4 regions of the Neoundibacterium parvum genome follow, and region 3 is predicted to be linked to each of the others. Evidence: predicted binding sites of a transcription regulator. Region 3 holds the regulator's gene; each other region holds the start of a gene.
The links. Region 3 encodes sigma-54, which starts transcription at its own class of promoters, with help from an activator protein. Its sites were predicted from a motif close to TGGCANGNAANCTGCTTT; they were not measured.
Positions count from the first base shown of each region.

Region 1: a site for sigma-54 is predicted at 1,971-1,988, ahead of EJN92_RS07790 (TorF family putative porin). Genes of this name have one in related genera too.
Region 2: a site for sigma-54 is predicted at 1,743-1,760, ahead of EJN92_RS14980 (ANTAR domain-containing response regulator). Genes of this name have one in related genera too.
Region 4: a site for sigma-54 is predicted at 1,570-1,587, ahead of EJN92_RS10655 (PEP-CTERM sorting domain-containing protein). Genes of this name have one in related genera too.

Region 1 is NZ_CP034464.1:1,801,136-1,804,344, reverse strand. It holds gene EJN92_RS07800 (ammonium transporter) at 1-801, opposite strand, end outside; gene EJN92_RS07795 (P-II family nitrogen regulator) at 821-1,159, opposite strand; gene EJN92_RS07790 (TorF family putative porin) at 1,174-1,911, opposite strand; gene EJN92_RS07785 (accessory factor UbiK family protein) at 2,255-2,485, shown strand; gene EJN92_RS07780 (YifB family Mg chelatase-like AAA ATPase) at 2,508-3,209, shown strand, end outside.
Region 2 is NZ_CP034464.1:3,426,754-3,429,962, reverse strand. It holds gene EJN92_RS14985 (CmpA/NrtA family ABC transporter substrate-binding protein) at 1-752, opposite strand, end outside; gene EJN92_RS14980 (ANTAR domain-containing response regulator) at 1,031-1,663, opposite strand; gene tsaD (tRNA (adenosine(37)-N6)-threonylcarbamoyltransferase complex transferase subunit TsaD) at 1,819-2,844, shown strand; gene EJN92_RS14970 (ABC transporter substrate-binding protein) at 2,932-3,209, opposite strand, start outside.
Region 3 is NZ_CP034464.1:1,214,769-1,217,977, reverse strand. It holds gene hpf (ribosome hibernation-promoting factor, HPF/YfiA family) at 1-313, opposite strand, end outside; gene EJN92_RS05140 (RNA polymerase factor sigma-54) at 435-1,922, opposite strand; gene lptB (LPS export ABC transporter ATP-binding protein) at 1,940-2,683, opposite strand; gene lptA (lipopolysaccharide transport periplasmic protein LptA) at 2,685-3,209, opposite strand, start outside.
Region 4 is NZ_CP034464.1:2,446,681-2,449,889, reverse strand. It holds gene EJN92_RS10665 (LysR family transcriptional regulator) at 1-447, opposite strand, end outside; gene EJN92_RS10660 (SDR family NAD(P)-dependent oxidoreductase) at 586-1,272, shown strand; gene EJN92_RS10655 (PEP-CTERM sorting domain-containing protein) at 1,632-2,246, shown strand; gene EJN92_RS10650 (GNAT family N-acetyltransferase) at 2,646-3,077, opposite strand; gene EJN92_RS10645 (ATP-binding protein) at 3,107-3,209, opposite strand, start outside.

The sequences.
Region 1 (3,209 bases), 590 kb from region 3:
ACCGCCGGCGAAATCGAGAGCACCTTTTTGGAACAAGAAGCCGGCTTTGGCTGTTTCTGTGGCTAAGGTTGCTGCATCTTTAATTGCATCTGGGCCAGTCCAGAACCAGACCATATGGGCAATTGGTAAATAACTGAAAGTGAACCACAAGACCACGAACAACAAGACCGCAGTGAACTTAGCACGCTCAGCGAAAGCACCGATGATCAGACCGCAAGTAATCGCTGCGAAAGTTGCCTGGAAGGCGACATAGACAAACTCAGGGATGACCACACCTTTGCTGAATGTAGCAGCAGTCGAGAAGCTGGCGGTAGCCGGATTCCAGATGCCTTGCAAAAACAGACGGTCAAACGAGCCTATGAATCTTCCACCTTCGGTGAAAGCCAGGGAGTACCCATATACACACCACAATACGATGATCACAGCAAAAATCATGAACACTTGCATCAGGATAGACAGCATGTTTTTAGAGCGTACCAGGCCGCCGTAGAACAAGGCCAGGCCTGGGATAGTCATCAAAATCACCAACAAGGTCGAGACCATCATCCAGGCTGTATCGCCCTTGTTTGGCACGGCTGCCGGAGTCGCGACGGCCGATGCGGCGCTGGCCTCAACGGCTGGTGCACTGGTGACGACTGGAGTTGCTGCAACTTCTGCAGCAGCAGAGGCTGGTGCCGAGACCGCAGATGCTACTACTGCCGAAGCGGCAGCGACTTCATCGGCCGCCATGGCAGAAGAAAATACGCTGGCAGACAGTAGCAAAGCGCTGGCAGCAAGCAGGTGTGTAAATAGTTTTTTCATGGATGTCCCCTGTGGCCGATTAGAGCGCGTCGTTGCCGGTTTCACCGGTACGGATACGCACTACTTGTTCTAGTGAATAGACGAAAATTTTACCGTCACCAATTTTGCCGGTGCGGGCTGCGGTTTCTATCGCCTCGATTGCGCGGTCTACGATGCTATCGTCGACCGCTGCTTCGATCTTGGTCTTAGGTAAAAAATCGACCACGTATTCGGCACCACGATACAGTTCGGTGTGTCCTTTTTGACGGCCGAAACCTTTTACTTCGGTCACGGTGATGCCCTGTACACCAATCGCTGACAGTGCTTCACGCACTTCATCGAGCTTAAAGGGTTTGATAATTGCGGTAATTAGTTTCATGGTTGGCTCGAAGTTTAGAATGTTTTAACTGCGGACAAAACGACAGCGGTTTTGCCTGTGAATTTATTGTCTGGCGCTGGCGTAACATACAATTTTTCATTGGCATTGGTACCGATTACGGCCAGACCAAAATTCACACCGAAAAATTCTTTATTCACGCCGACTTTCCAGTCGTCATAGGCAACTGCACTATTATTTTTCACAGATTGATGACCGTAGTGCAGACCCAAGGTGTAACCCGGGGCGACTTCAAAATTGGCACCCAGATCAAGGTAGCCACTGTTTTTGCTGTTATCAAAGCCAAACAGATTCGTCACGCCGTGCGAGTATTTGATATACGCTGGGCCATAACCAACTTGGCCGTAGATTTCGGTGGTATTGGCATCAACCGCTAAGCCATTGGATGGGTAAACATAGGAAAGTACACCGACATCGTAAGACACACCTGGAACGATTTCGCCTTTTTTACCGCCATACACGTCCACTTCAAGATTGCCACTACCACCGGCATCTTTGATCCATTTAATGCTAGACAACCAAGTACCGGCATAAAAGCCACTAGGATTGTGGGTGTAATCCGCACCACCTTGCACGGCTGGTTCCAGACGGGATTGTGAGATGCCGCGATAGCGGTAGTCACTAACGGCACCAAGATTGAAACTAAATTCATTGTCACGCTTAGCCTCTTCGGCATACGCCAGACTGCCAGTGAAAGCTGCTGCAACTGCGGCACAGAGTAGTAGTTTTTTCATTGCGTTCCCTCTTTTGGTTGTATAACAAATGGAAAGATTTTCTTGCTTTTGATTTTGTATAAGCAGAACTCGTGCCAAGTATTGAAAACATACAAAAAATACGCGGATATGCTGCTCGTTTCCCAGTGTAGAGAGGGTGGCGAAGTGTATAAAAGACCTAGTACTTGAGCTGCGATACGCTATGATAAGCATCAAGCTGACTCAAAATAATAGTAAAATATTATTTAAAACATCTAGACTCTGTAATCCCGCACCAAGTTAAAGCGTTACATCTGAGCTGCTGTAAAAGTTACGCACCAAAAATGTGCAAATGACGAGTAAAAACCACTTTATAAGGAATACCATGGATAAGCAAAATTTCTTTTCTGACATGCAAGCTAAAATCAATCAGGCCCTGGAAAACTCTCCGGCAAAAGACATAGAAAAAAATGTCAAGGCCATGATGAGCCAAGGTTTTTCCAAGCTCGATTTGGTGACGCGTGAAGAATTTGATATACAGGCGCAGGTATTGGCCAAGACTAGGGCCAAGCTAGAAGAACTGGAAGCGCGCGTGGCCCAATTAGAAGCTAAATAAGCAGTAAGCCCACGCCTCGGCCATGGCACTCGCCGTACTCAAAAGCCGCGCCCTCAGTGGTATGGACGCCCCTGAAGTCACGGTAGAAGTGCATCTGGCCAATGGCTTACCCAGTTTTACTATCGTTGGTTTGCCCGAGACTGAAGTCAAAGAATCTAAAGACCGGGTGAGGGCGGCCTTACAAAATGCGCGCTTCGATTTTCCCGCGCAACGCATCACCGTCAACTTAGCGCCGGCCGATTTACCGAAAGAATCGGGGCGCTTTGATTTACCTATTGCGCTAGGGATTTTGGCGGCATCTGGGCAAATCCCCGCTGACTGTTTAGATCAATACGAATTTGCCGGTGAGTTATCTTTATCGGGCGAATTACGGCCGGTGCGCGGTGCGCTGGCGATGACTTTTGCAATTTGCAAAGGCGCGGAAAATAGCGGCCAGACAGCACGGGCATTTATTTTACCCAGAGCTAGCGCGGCTGAGGCAGCGCTGGTCGCGGAGGCGCTTATTTATCCCGCCGATTCACTGCTGCAAGTTTGCGCCCACTTCGCCGCTAGCGATCCAGAAACAAGGCTGAGCCGGCATCAGCTGAGTCATGTCGCAGTTCGCCAGAGCTATCCCGATTTTTCTGACGTGAAGGGGCAGGCACAAGCAAAGCGCGCGCTGGAAGTGGCAGCGGCAGGTGGTCATAGTCTGATTTTAGTCGGACCGCCAGGCACCGGGAAATCC
Region 2 (3,209 bases), 2.2 Mb from region 3:
GCTGCTGTGATGCCGATACCGTCGGCAATCGCCCTATGATTCCAAGGCTCACCGACGCAGTAGCCATCCATATTTCCAACCCGCATATTGGCGACCATTTGCGGTGGCGGCACGGTGATCACCTTGGCTTCTTTTAAAGGGTTGATACCATGCGCCGCCATCCAGTAATTGAGCCACATCGCGTGCGTGCCGGTCGGGAGGGTATGGGCAAAGGTGTATTCGCGCTTTTCCATTTGCATCAGCTTGGCCAGGCCCGCACCATCCACCGCCCCTTTATCCGCCAGTTTCTTCGACAAGGTAATGGCCTGCCCGTTATTATTCAGAGTCATCAAGACCGCCATGTCTTTCTTATTGCCGCTCACGCCCATCTGCACCCCATAGATCAGCCCGTACAAGACATGTGCGGCGTCGAGTTCACCATTGACTAATTTATCGCGCACACTGGCCCATGAGGATTCCTTGGTCGGAATAATTTTGATGCCATATTTTTTATCAAAACCAAGCACCGATGCCATCACAATCGAGGCGCAATCGGTAAGCGGTATGAAACCAATGCGCACTTCTTCTTTCTCTGGCTTATCCGAACCGGCGGCCCAGACACCACCTGAACGTAGCCCGACGACACCAGCTCCTGCGACGACTGCAGCACCCTGCAAAAAATGACGGCGCTGAAGATTAGTTTGGGTGCTATCAAGGTGAGCCTCCACGGTAGTGAAATCTTCAGACTTATTCTTTGGTGTTTGAATTGACATAGTGCGCTCCAGCTTAAGAAAAAAATGTAAACAAAAAAGGCGTCTTGCTACATTGAATAAACAATGTAAGAAGACACCTTTGTCTCGGTGAATCGACCGCCGTTAGCCGGATTCACTCTTGCGCCAGCGTTGGCGCTTTACTAGCTATTAGCAATTGCTGTGCCAGTTTTCTTTCATCAGTGCGGCCTCAGCAGTGACAGCTTAAAACCGCCCAAGCATCCCCAATACAGAGAAAAAACCGCACCGTTATGACGCAGCGCACCATTACAGTTCAAAATCTATGCGCCCAACAAATCTGCCACATCCAGCACCCGTTGCGCCAGATCGGCCAACTTCAGATTTTTTTCCATCGCCTGTTTGCGTAACCTTTGGTAGGCATCGTTTTCTGATAGCTGATGGCGCTCCATCAGCAAACCCTTGGCGCGCTCTATGGTTTTGCGCTCGGCCAACTTAGCCTTGGTATCCGATAATTCGGAACGCAGTTTTTGGTCGGCATTAAAACGCGCCATCGCCACATCCAGCACAGGTTTGATACGCTCGGTCTGCAAACCTGCCACCACATAGGCCGAGACCCCTGCCTCCATGGCTGCAGCCATATTGCTTTGATCACTGTCTTCCGTGAACAAAACGATAGGGCGTGGTGCATCGCGGGTCGCTAACACCATGTGCTCGAGAACATCACGCGCATCCGATTCGGCATCGATGATGATCATGTCGGGCTGCAATTGCGCAATGCGCTCGGTCATGTAGAGATCGCCAGGCAGTACCGCAATGATGTTGTAGCCAGCCTGCAGCAAGCCTATGCGTAAGGCGCGCGAGCGTGCCAGTTGCGCCTGCACATGGCTCTCCTGCTCATTTTCGACCGGGATAACGGTATTCACGACCACGATCCGTAAACTAGCTGCTTTCATATTTTGATACTCTAGAGTGCTGCTGATTGGCTGGTTAAGACCTATAATCTGTCTTTTACGGATACTTACTTCAACTAAGTAAGCAAAATCCGCACCAGATCAAGCTCAGAGGGCTTGTCGCTTTTGCAAAACATCTAAATAAGAAACCATTTTTAATGATAGTTCTCGGTATTGAATCCTCCTGCGATGAAACCGGCTTGGCCTTGTACGACACTGAACACGGCTTGCTGGCGCATGCGCTGCACTCGCAGATCGCCATGCATCAGGAATACGGCGGCGTCGTGCCTGAGCTCGCCTCACGCGACCATATACGGCGCGCCCTGCCCTTATTGACCGAAGTATTAACCCAGGCCAAGCTGGACAAACATCAGATCGACGCCATCGCCTACACCCAAGGCCCGGGGCTGGCCGGTGCCTTGCTGGTCGGGGCCTCGGTAGCCTGCGGCCTGGCGCTGGCATTAGATAAACCGGTCATAGGCATCCATCATCTGGAAGGGCACTTACTGTCCCCCTTGTTAGCGAGCCAGCCACCGCAATTCCCCTTCATCGCCTTACTGGTATCGGGCGGTCATACGCAATTGATGCGTGTGGATGGCGTAGGACAGTACAAATTACTCGGTGAAACGCTAGATGATGCGGCCGGCGAAGCCTTCGATAAATCGGCCAAACTGCTGGGTTTAACTTATCCCGGTGGGCCGGCGATTTCGCGTCTGGCCGAGTTTGGCGACCCCGCGGCGTATAAATTGCCACGTCCTATGTTGCACTCGAAAGACCTCAATTTTAGTTTTTCGGGTCTCAAAACTGCCGTATTAACGGTGGTAAAAAACCATAACACCGACATCTGCGAGCAAGACAAGGCCAATATCGCGCGTGGCTTTGTCGATGCTCTGGTCGACGTGCTGGTCGCCAAATCCATGACGGCACTCAAAGAACAAGGCTTAAAGCGTTTGGTGATCGCCGGTGGCGTCGGTGCCAATCAGCAATTGCGCACCGCCTTAAATGCCGCTGCCGCCAAGCGTCGTTATCAGGTGTTTTACCCCGAGCTGGAATTTTGTACCGACAACGGCGCCATGATCGCCTTTGCCGGTGCCATGCGCCTGCAACAAAATCCTGCGCTGGCAACGCGCGAGTATGGTTTTAATGTCAGACCGCGCTGGCCGCTGCATGAGTTGCAGACTTAGTTGCAGACTTAATGGCGGACTTAATGGTGATTTAAGACGTAAAAAAACGCAGAACTTGTTCTGCGTTTTTTATTTGGCGTTTCAAACTTAATGCATGAACTTACCGTCTTTACCGATCACGCTCAAATCGACATAGGTCGATGCGCTGTGATTACTGCTACTAAACTTCACCTGAAATCCGCCGGCGTTATAAGAATTCATCGATTCCAGCGCGCGTATCAAGCCATCCCGCGTTAAGCCACCACCGGCGCGTTTCAAACCTTCAACCATCACCTTGGCGGCGATAAAGCCTTCCAGACTGACATAGCCGACTTCACGGCCCGGCTTATTTGCATACAGATTTTTATATTCCTTCACCACTGCAG
Region 3 (3,209 bases):
TCGCTTGATGCGGATGTTCCTGAATTTTGTCTTTGTGTTTAATGACCTGTCTATCTAGTTTGTCTACCAGAGTGTCGATGGCTGCATACAGATCATGCGCCAGACTTTCTACGTGGATATCTTTACCGCTGATGTGCAGATTAATATCTGCCTTATGACGTTTGTCCTTTTCTCGGAGCTTGTCGACCGTCAGGGTGACGGCGATATCAATGACTTGATCGAAGTGTCGCCTGATACGTTCTAGCTTATTTTGTACATGTTCACGAATTGCAGGAGTTACTTCAAGGTGATGACCACTGATGGTGAGATTCATAAAACGCTCCTATGGTGATGTTACTTGATGACACTATCGCTATTACTATGGGCCCAATCTGAAAAACCTGTTTGAGCTAAATCATATATAGCAATTTAAGGCAAAATTTCAAGAACAATATTTACAAAGATTTTCGCAAGCTGACTGGTGGAATTTTAAGGGCTTCGCGGTACTTGGCGACTGTGCGGCGCGCAATGACCATCCCTTGTTCACCCAGCATGTCTGCAATCTTGCTATCAGAGAGTGGGCTTTTCTGGTTTTCTGCTCCTATCAATTGTTTGATGAGTGCTCGTATCGCCGTTGATGATGCTTCTCCCCCGGTTTCAGTGGCGACGTGGCTACCGAAAAAATACTTCAGCTCAAACATACCATGTGGGGTCAGCATGTATTTCTGAGTGGTCACACGAGAAATTGTACTCTCATGTAAACCCAGTGTATCAGCAATTTCGCGCAAAACAAGAGGGCGCATCGCGACCGCTCCATGTGTGAAAAAGTTACGTTGTCTTTCAACTATCGCTTGCGAAACACGCAAGATAGTCTCGAAACGTTGTCGCATATTTTTGATCAGCCAACGTGCTTCCTGTAACTGCGGGGTAAGGCTGCCATCGCCACGATTTTGCTTCATGATATTGGCATACATGCTATTCACGCGCAGCTTAGGCATGATGTCTTGGTTCAATACCACTTGCCAGCCGTCAGCCGATTTGCTGACGATCACATCTGGCACCACATAATCAGAACTGCTGGCGGCAAACTCGGCGCCAGGTTTGGGTTTGCACAAACGTATCACCACCTGCGCTTCACGCAAATCTTCATCGTCGCAATTAAAAATTTTCTTTAAGCGAGCAAAATCGCGTTGCGCAAATAAGCCTATTTGCGTTTCTACTATGGCAAGTGCGAGGCGGCGGGTGACGAAAGGGATTTTGGGCAGACGTTTGATCTGCAGCGCCAGGCACTCAGCGCAGTTGCGAGCGCCCACTCCTGGCGGGTCAAAACTTTGCACCATAAACAAGGCAAAATTGAGTTCTTCAGGTTCGACCAAGAGTTCTAGCGGAATGCTGGAATGAATATCTTCCAGACTCTCGATCAGATAGCCGCTGTCATCGAGAGCATCGATCACCAATTCCACCAAGGCCAGATCGCGTGGTTCACGCAGATTCAGGCGCATCTGCTCTAGCAAATGTTCTTTTAGGGAAATATGCGCCGCTTCTAATTGCGGTCTTCCCTCATCTTCTTCTGAGGATTTACTGCCTTGCGGAGCGTCATCAAAACTCCAGTCGGTTTCGCTAGGACTGGTACTGTCGCTAGGATTACTGACTTCAGAGACTTCGCCCGAATCGCTACTTGCATTATTCTGATCATCAACGGGGCTGACCCCGAACTCCGTTTCTGAGCGTGATTCTGTACTGCCAATAGCGCCGTCCGCCAACAAGCGTACCGCGCTATCGAGAGGATTATCAACCCGCTCCAGCATGGGATTTTCTATCAGCAAGTTTTCTAGCTCTTGATGCAGTTCTAGCGTAGACAATTGCAGTAGCCGTATCGATTGCTGCAATTGTGGCGTGAGCGCCAGATGTTGCGAGGTGCGTAGCTGTAGGCTTTGCTTCATGCCGATAATGATTTCCGCTACATGCGGAAATGCTCTCCCAAATAGACGCGCCTGACCGATTCATTGCTGATGATTTCTTGCGGACTACCACTGGCTAATACCGCACCCTGATTAATGATGCAGGCGTGGTCGCAAATGCCTAAGGTTTCACGCACATTGTGATCGGTGATCAAGACGCCTATGCCGCGTTTTTTCAGGAAAGCCACGATGCGTTGTATCTCTATGACCGCAATCGGATCGACCCCGGCAAACGGTTCATCGAGCAGAACGAAGCGCGGATTGGTTGCCAGTGCACGGGCAATTTCTACCCGTCTGCGTTCACCGCCAGACAAAGAGAGCGCTGGATTTTCTCGCAAGCCTTCGATTTGCAAGTCATTGAGCAAGGCATCGAGACGCTGTTCGATGGCGGCTTTACTTAAAGATTTTCCGTGTTCATCGGTTTGTAATTCGAGTACCGCACGGATATTGTCTTCCACCGACAACTTGCGAAATACCGACGCCTCCTGTGGCAAGTAAGATAGGCCAAGTTTGGCGCGCTGGTGTATCGGTAGGCGCGAGATATCAACGCCGTCGATATCGATTTTCCCCGCATCTGAGGGGACTAAGCCGACGATCATATAGAAGGAGGTGGTCTTACCCGCGCCATTGGGGCCGAGTAAGCCGACTACTTCGCCACTTTTCACTTCTAAAGAAACATCGCGCACCACCTGGCGCGCCCCATAGCGTTTTTGCAAACCCTGAATGACGAGTGTACTAGTCATATTATTTGATCGGAGTAACAAGATTGACTGGTTTTGCCAGCTTGGGTTGCAGCGTCAATTTCACGCGACCAGCACCTGGCACATGAGTGCCGTTTATGCTGTTTGTCGCAACAAACACGTCATTGAGGCTATCGTAAGAAAGAAACTCTCCTTCTTGCTCTTGCGTGACTTTTTTGCCTTCTAGATACTTGACACGTGCCTTCGAGATAAACCTGACTAATTCAGTTTTATCGTCGTATTCGATGCGATCGGCCACGCCCTCTACCCATAAATCATCGCCACCATCGCGTTTTTGCCGGAAGAAATTTTGCTTTCCCGGTTTACTGGTGAGCACCACATTCATGTGCTCGTCGGCAGTTTGGGTAATCACGGCGCGATCCGATTTGACTATCAGCGTGCCGCGCGTCAATACCACGTCGCCGGTAAGGGTAGTGACGTTTTTCTTGCCATCAGAATTGGAAAGTTCAGCTTCAATATTGGTTTCTTTTTGACTGTCGGCTTTCTCGGCATGAGCACAAGCTACAGG
Region 4 (3,209 bases), 1.2 Mb from region 3:
GTGCATCTCGCCTATCCGCAGGCCGAGATCAAAACCTTCTTCAACAAGATTCACCAGCCTATCGAGCAAATGCACTTCTACGCTGAGCTTGGGATAGTGCTCGATAAAGCGGTTAATTGCAGGACAGAGGTAGCGCTGGCCAAATAATACCGGCGCAGTAATCACCAAGCGGCCCTGAGGCTCGCTTTGATCGGCCTGCAATTGGGCATCAGCCTCAGCATCGGCCGCCAATAAGCTGCGTGCGTGCAGCAGATAAAGTCGGCCTTGTTCAGTCAAAGCCACATGGCGGGTGCTGCGATTAAACAAACGCGCCCCCAGTAAGGCTTCTAAGCCAGCGAGTTGCCGCACCACACTGGGCAACGAGGTCGCCAGCGCCGTGGCAGCAGCGGTGAAACTGCCAGCGTCGGCAATCGCGACAAAGCTGCGTATCGCTTTGAGCTTATCCATAGGTTTTTTTGGGAATTTTATTACTACGTTTTTCGGAGTAGTTAATTACATTATGCATTATTTATTTCTAAAAACTTATAAGTCAGAATGTCTGCACTGCGCAATCTAGCGACGCATCTCAATTTATAGGGTAGCAAAATGAAAGCAATCGTTACTGGCGGCAACCGCGGCATAGGCCTGGAAATATCTAAAAATCTGCTTCAAAAAGGCTATGAAGTCCATGTACTCTCACGATCCGGGCTAGCCGCTGCGCAGGACGGGATCAGCAGTTGGATTACCGATGTCTCTGATTTTCTGCAGACCAGACAAATTATCGAGCGCATAGGGACACCGGACGTTTTGATTAACAACGCCGGCATCATGAACAGCAAAGCCCTCAGCGAATACAGTAGCGAAGATATTTTGCATATTCTTAACGTAAATCTGATTAGCGCGGTACGCCTGAGTGCCGAGGTGGCCGAACAAATGGCCGAGCGTGGCGGTGGCCGCATCGTCAGCATGGGTTCAATCGCCGGAGAAATCGGCCATCCAGACATTTGGTACGGCATTTCCAAAGCCGGAATGATGAACGCAATGCGCTCGCTGGCCAGAAGCTTTGGCGCCAGAGGCGTGCTTGCTAACTCGGTGGCACCCGGCCCGGTCGACACTGACATGATGAAGAACATTCCGGAAGACAGAAAAATGCGCTTGAAAGCAGCCACCATCAGTCAGCGTTTCTGCACAGCAGAGGAGGTGGCAAGCACCGTGTGCTGGCTGGCCACCGAGGCCCCCGCATTTATCAATGGCGAAGTCATAGATATGAATAACGGTGCGAATTACCGTTGAGTCGGGGGGGCAATAACAAGCGCCGCAAGTAAATTGACTCAAGCGCTACACCTAGCTATCTAATCTTCAAAAAACAGGGAGTATGGATTTAACCAAGCCGCTTGCGCATATTCTATGTGCGCAATTCACGCATACCGCAAGATACCCCCTCCTAGTATTAAATATAGAGGGCGCATCACGATAGACCGAATTCAAGTGTCGATATTTTTTACACTTACCGCTTACTTTTCCTACCCAACTGCGCTCTATAAACACTAAGTATTTGATTTTATTTTGCTTTTATATTGTTTTTATATTTGGCATGGTATTTGCTGACAATGATTTCATCAGCAAATTATTGTTTCAATCAAGGAGATAAAATGAAAATCAAACATTTAGCACAACTCGCTCTAGGATTCATCTTCAGCGCGTTTGTCACCACTAGCGCGGTGGCCGTTCCTATGACACTTGAAGGCATGGGAAAGTTAAGCGAATGGACAGATTTCGAAAGACTGCTCGGTGAAATGCCAGCAAATCCTTGGGGCACTAGCGACACCCAGCATGCTAATCGCGTCGGTATTTATGTGAGCTACGCCAATGGTCTCACCGGCTCTGCTACTTATAGCGGCGTGGCCAATAGCTGGGGTGGTTGCTGCAACATAGGTGGCGGCTTTCCTGGTTTGTCACCGGACACTGCGACTGGTTTCTTTGTCGGAACTGGTGCTTATGCCGGTCTGCATGGACTAGATAATGCGGGCTTCATCCTGCCTATGGCATGGGTCGATTTGCGCAATGAATTTACCGGCAATTTTGATATCTCATACGAAGAACAAGGCCAGTCTACCTGGCGCGCAGACAAAGGTGGCTGGGGCAGCGTGGTGATTGCCCTGTATAGCTCAGCGGCGCCAGTAACTGATGTTCCAGAGCCCGGTTCGCTGACGCTAATGGGTATCGCTTTGGTTGGTATCGCAGCGATCCGTCGACGTCGCGTCTGATGCTTATTTAGGCGACGCATTAAGACATATTAAGGGGCCTTCGGGTCCCTTTTTCATTGGGGTCTACTCTGCTATTCTCTAAAATAAATGTAAGAATTTGATGTCTGCAACTAGCTACCAGGTCAGCTATTTGTAACCATCGCCAAGACCATTATTCTTAAAAAAACAGGGAGTATAGACTTAGGCCAGTCGCTTGCGCATATTCTATGTGCGCAATTGACGCACAACTACTGATACCCCCTACTAGTACCATAATTTTCGGCAAAATTTTTGACTCGAATTTTTAATCCTAAATCCTATACAGCAGCCGCACACGGCTGCTGACTGAATTTAGAAATTGCGATCGCTTAGTGCTGCTTATTTAGTGCTGCTTATTTAGTGCGGCTTACTTCGCGTGACTTAATCAGCGCTGAGTAAGCCAGACGCCAAGGCCAGTTCTTGATTGCTGAAGATCGCCATGGCGGTATTCATTTTGCAAAAACCCAGTTTTTTGTAAAATGCCTCTTTACCGGGATTGGCGTACAAGATCACTTTTTTATGTCCGGCGGCATCGGCCAACAATTTATTCACCATGGCCTTGCCGAGCGCCTGCCCCTGATACTCGGGCAAGATAGCGATGTCGCACAAATACGCGCAATCGACGCCATCAGCCAGAGCACGGCCGGCACCGATCAGGCGCTCGCCATCGTAAATGAAGTGTTTGAACTTACTATTGGCAAACACGATCGCCAGATTCTCTGCCGATTTTTCACCCAAGGCAATTTTATACAAGGCGGAAAGCGCCTTCCAATCGACTTTACTGGCATCGTTCACCCACACTAATTCGCGCATATTGCTCCTTTTTTGATCGACTGTTTGGATTAAGCGTCTCGATTCGGCAAGCGTAACTCCGCCAGCAAACCACCGCCATCACGATTACTTAAATGCAGAGAGCCGCCCAGAGTCAGACTCAATTGCTGTGCA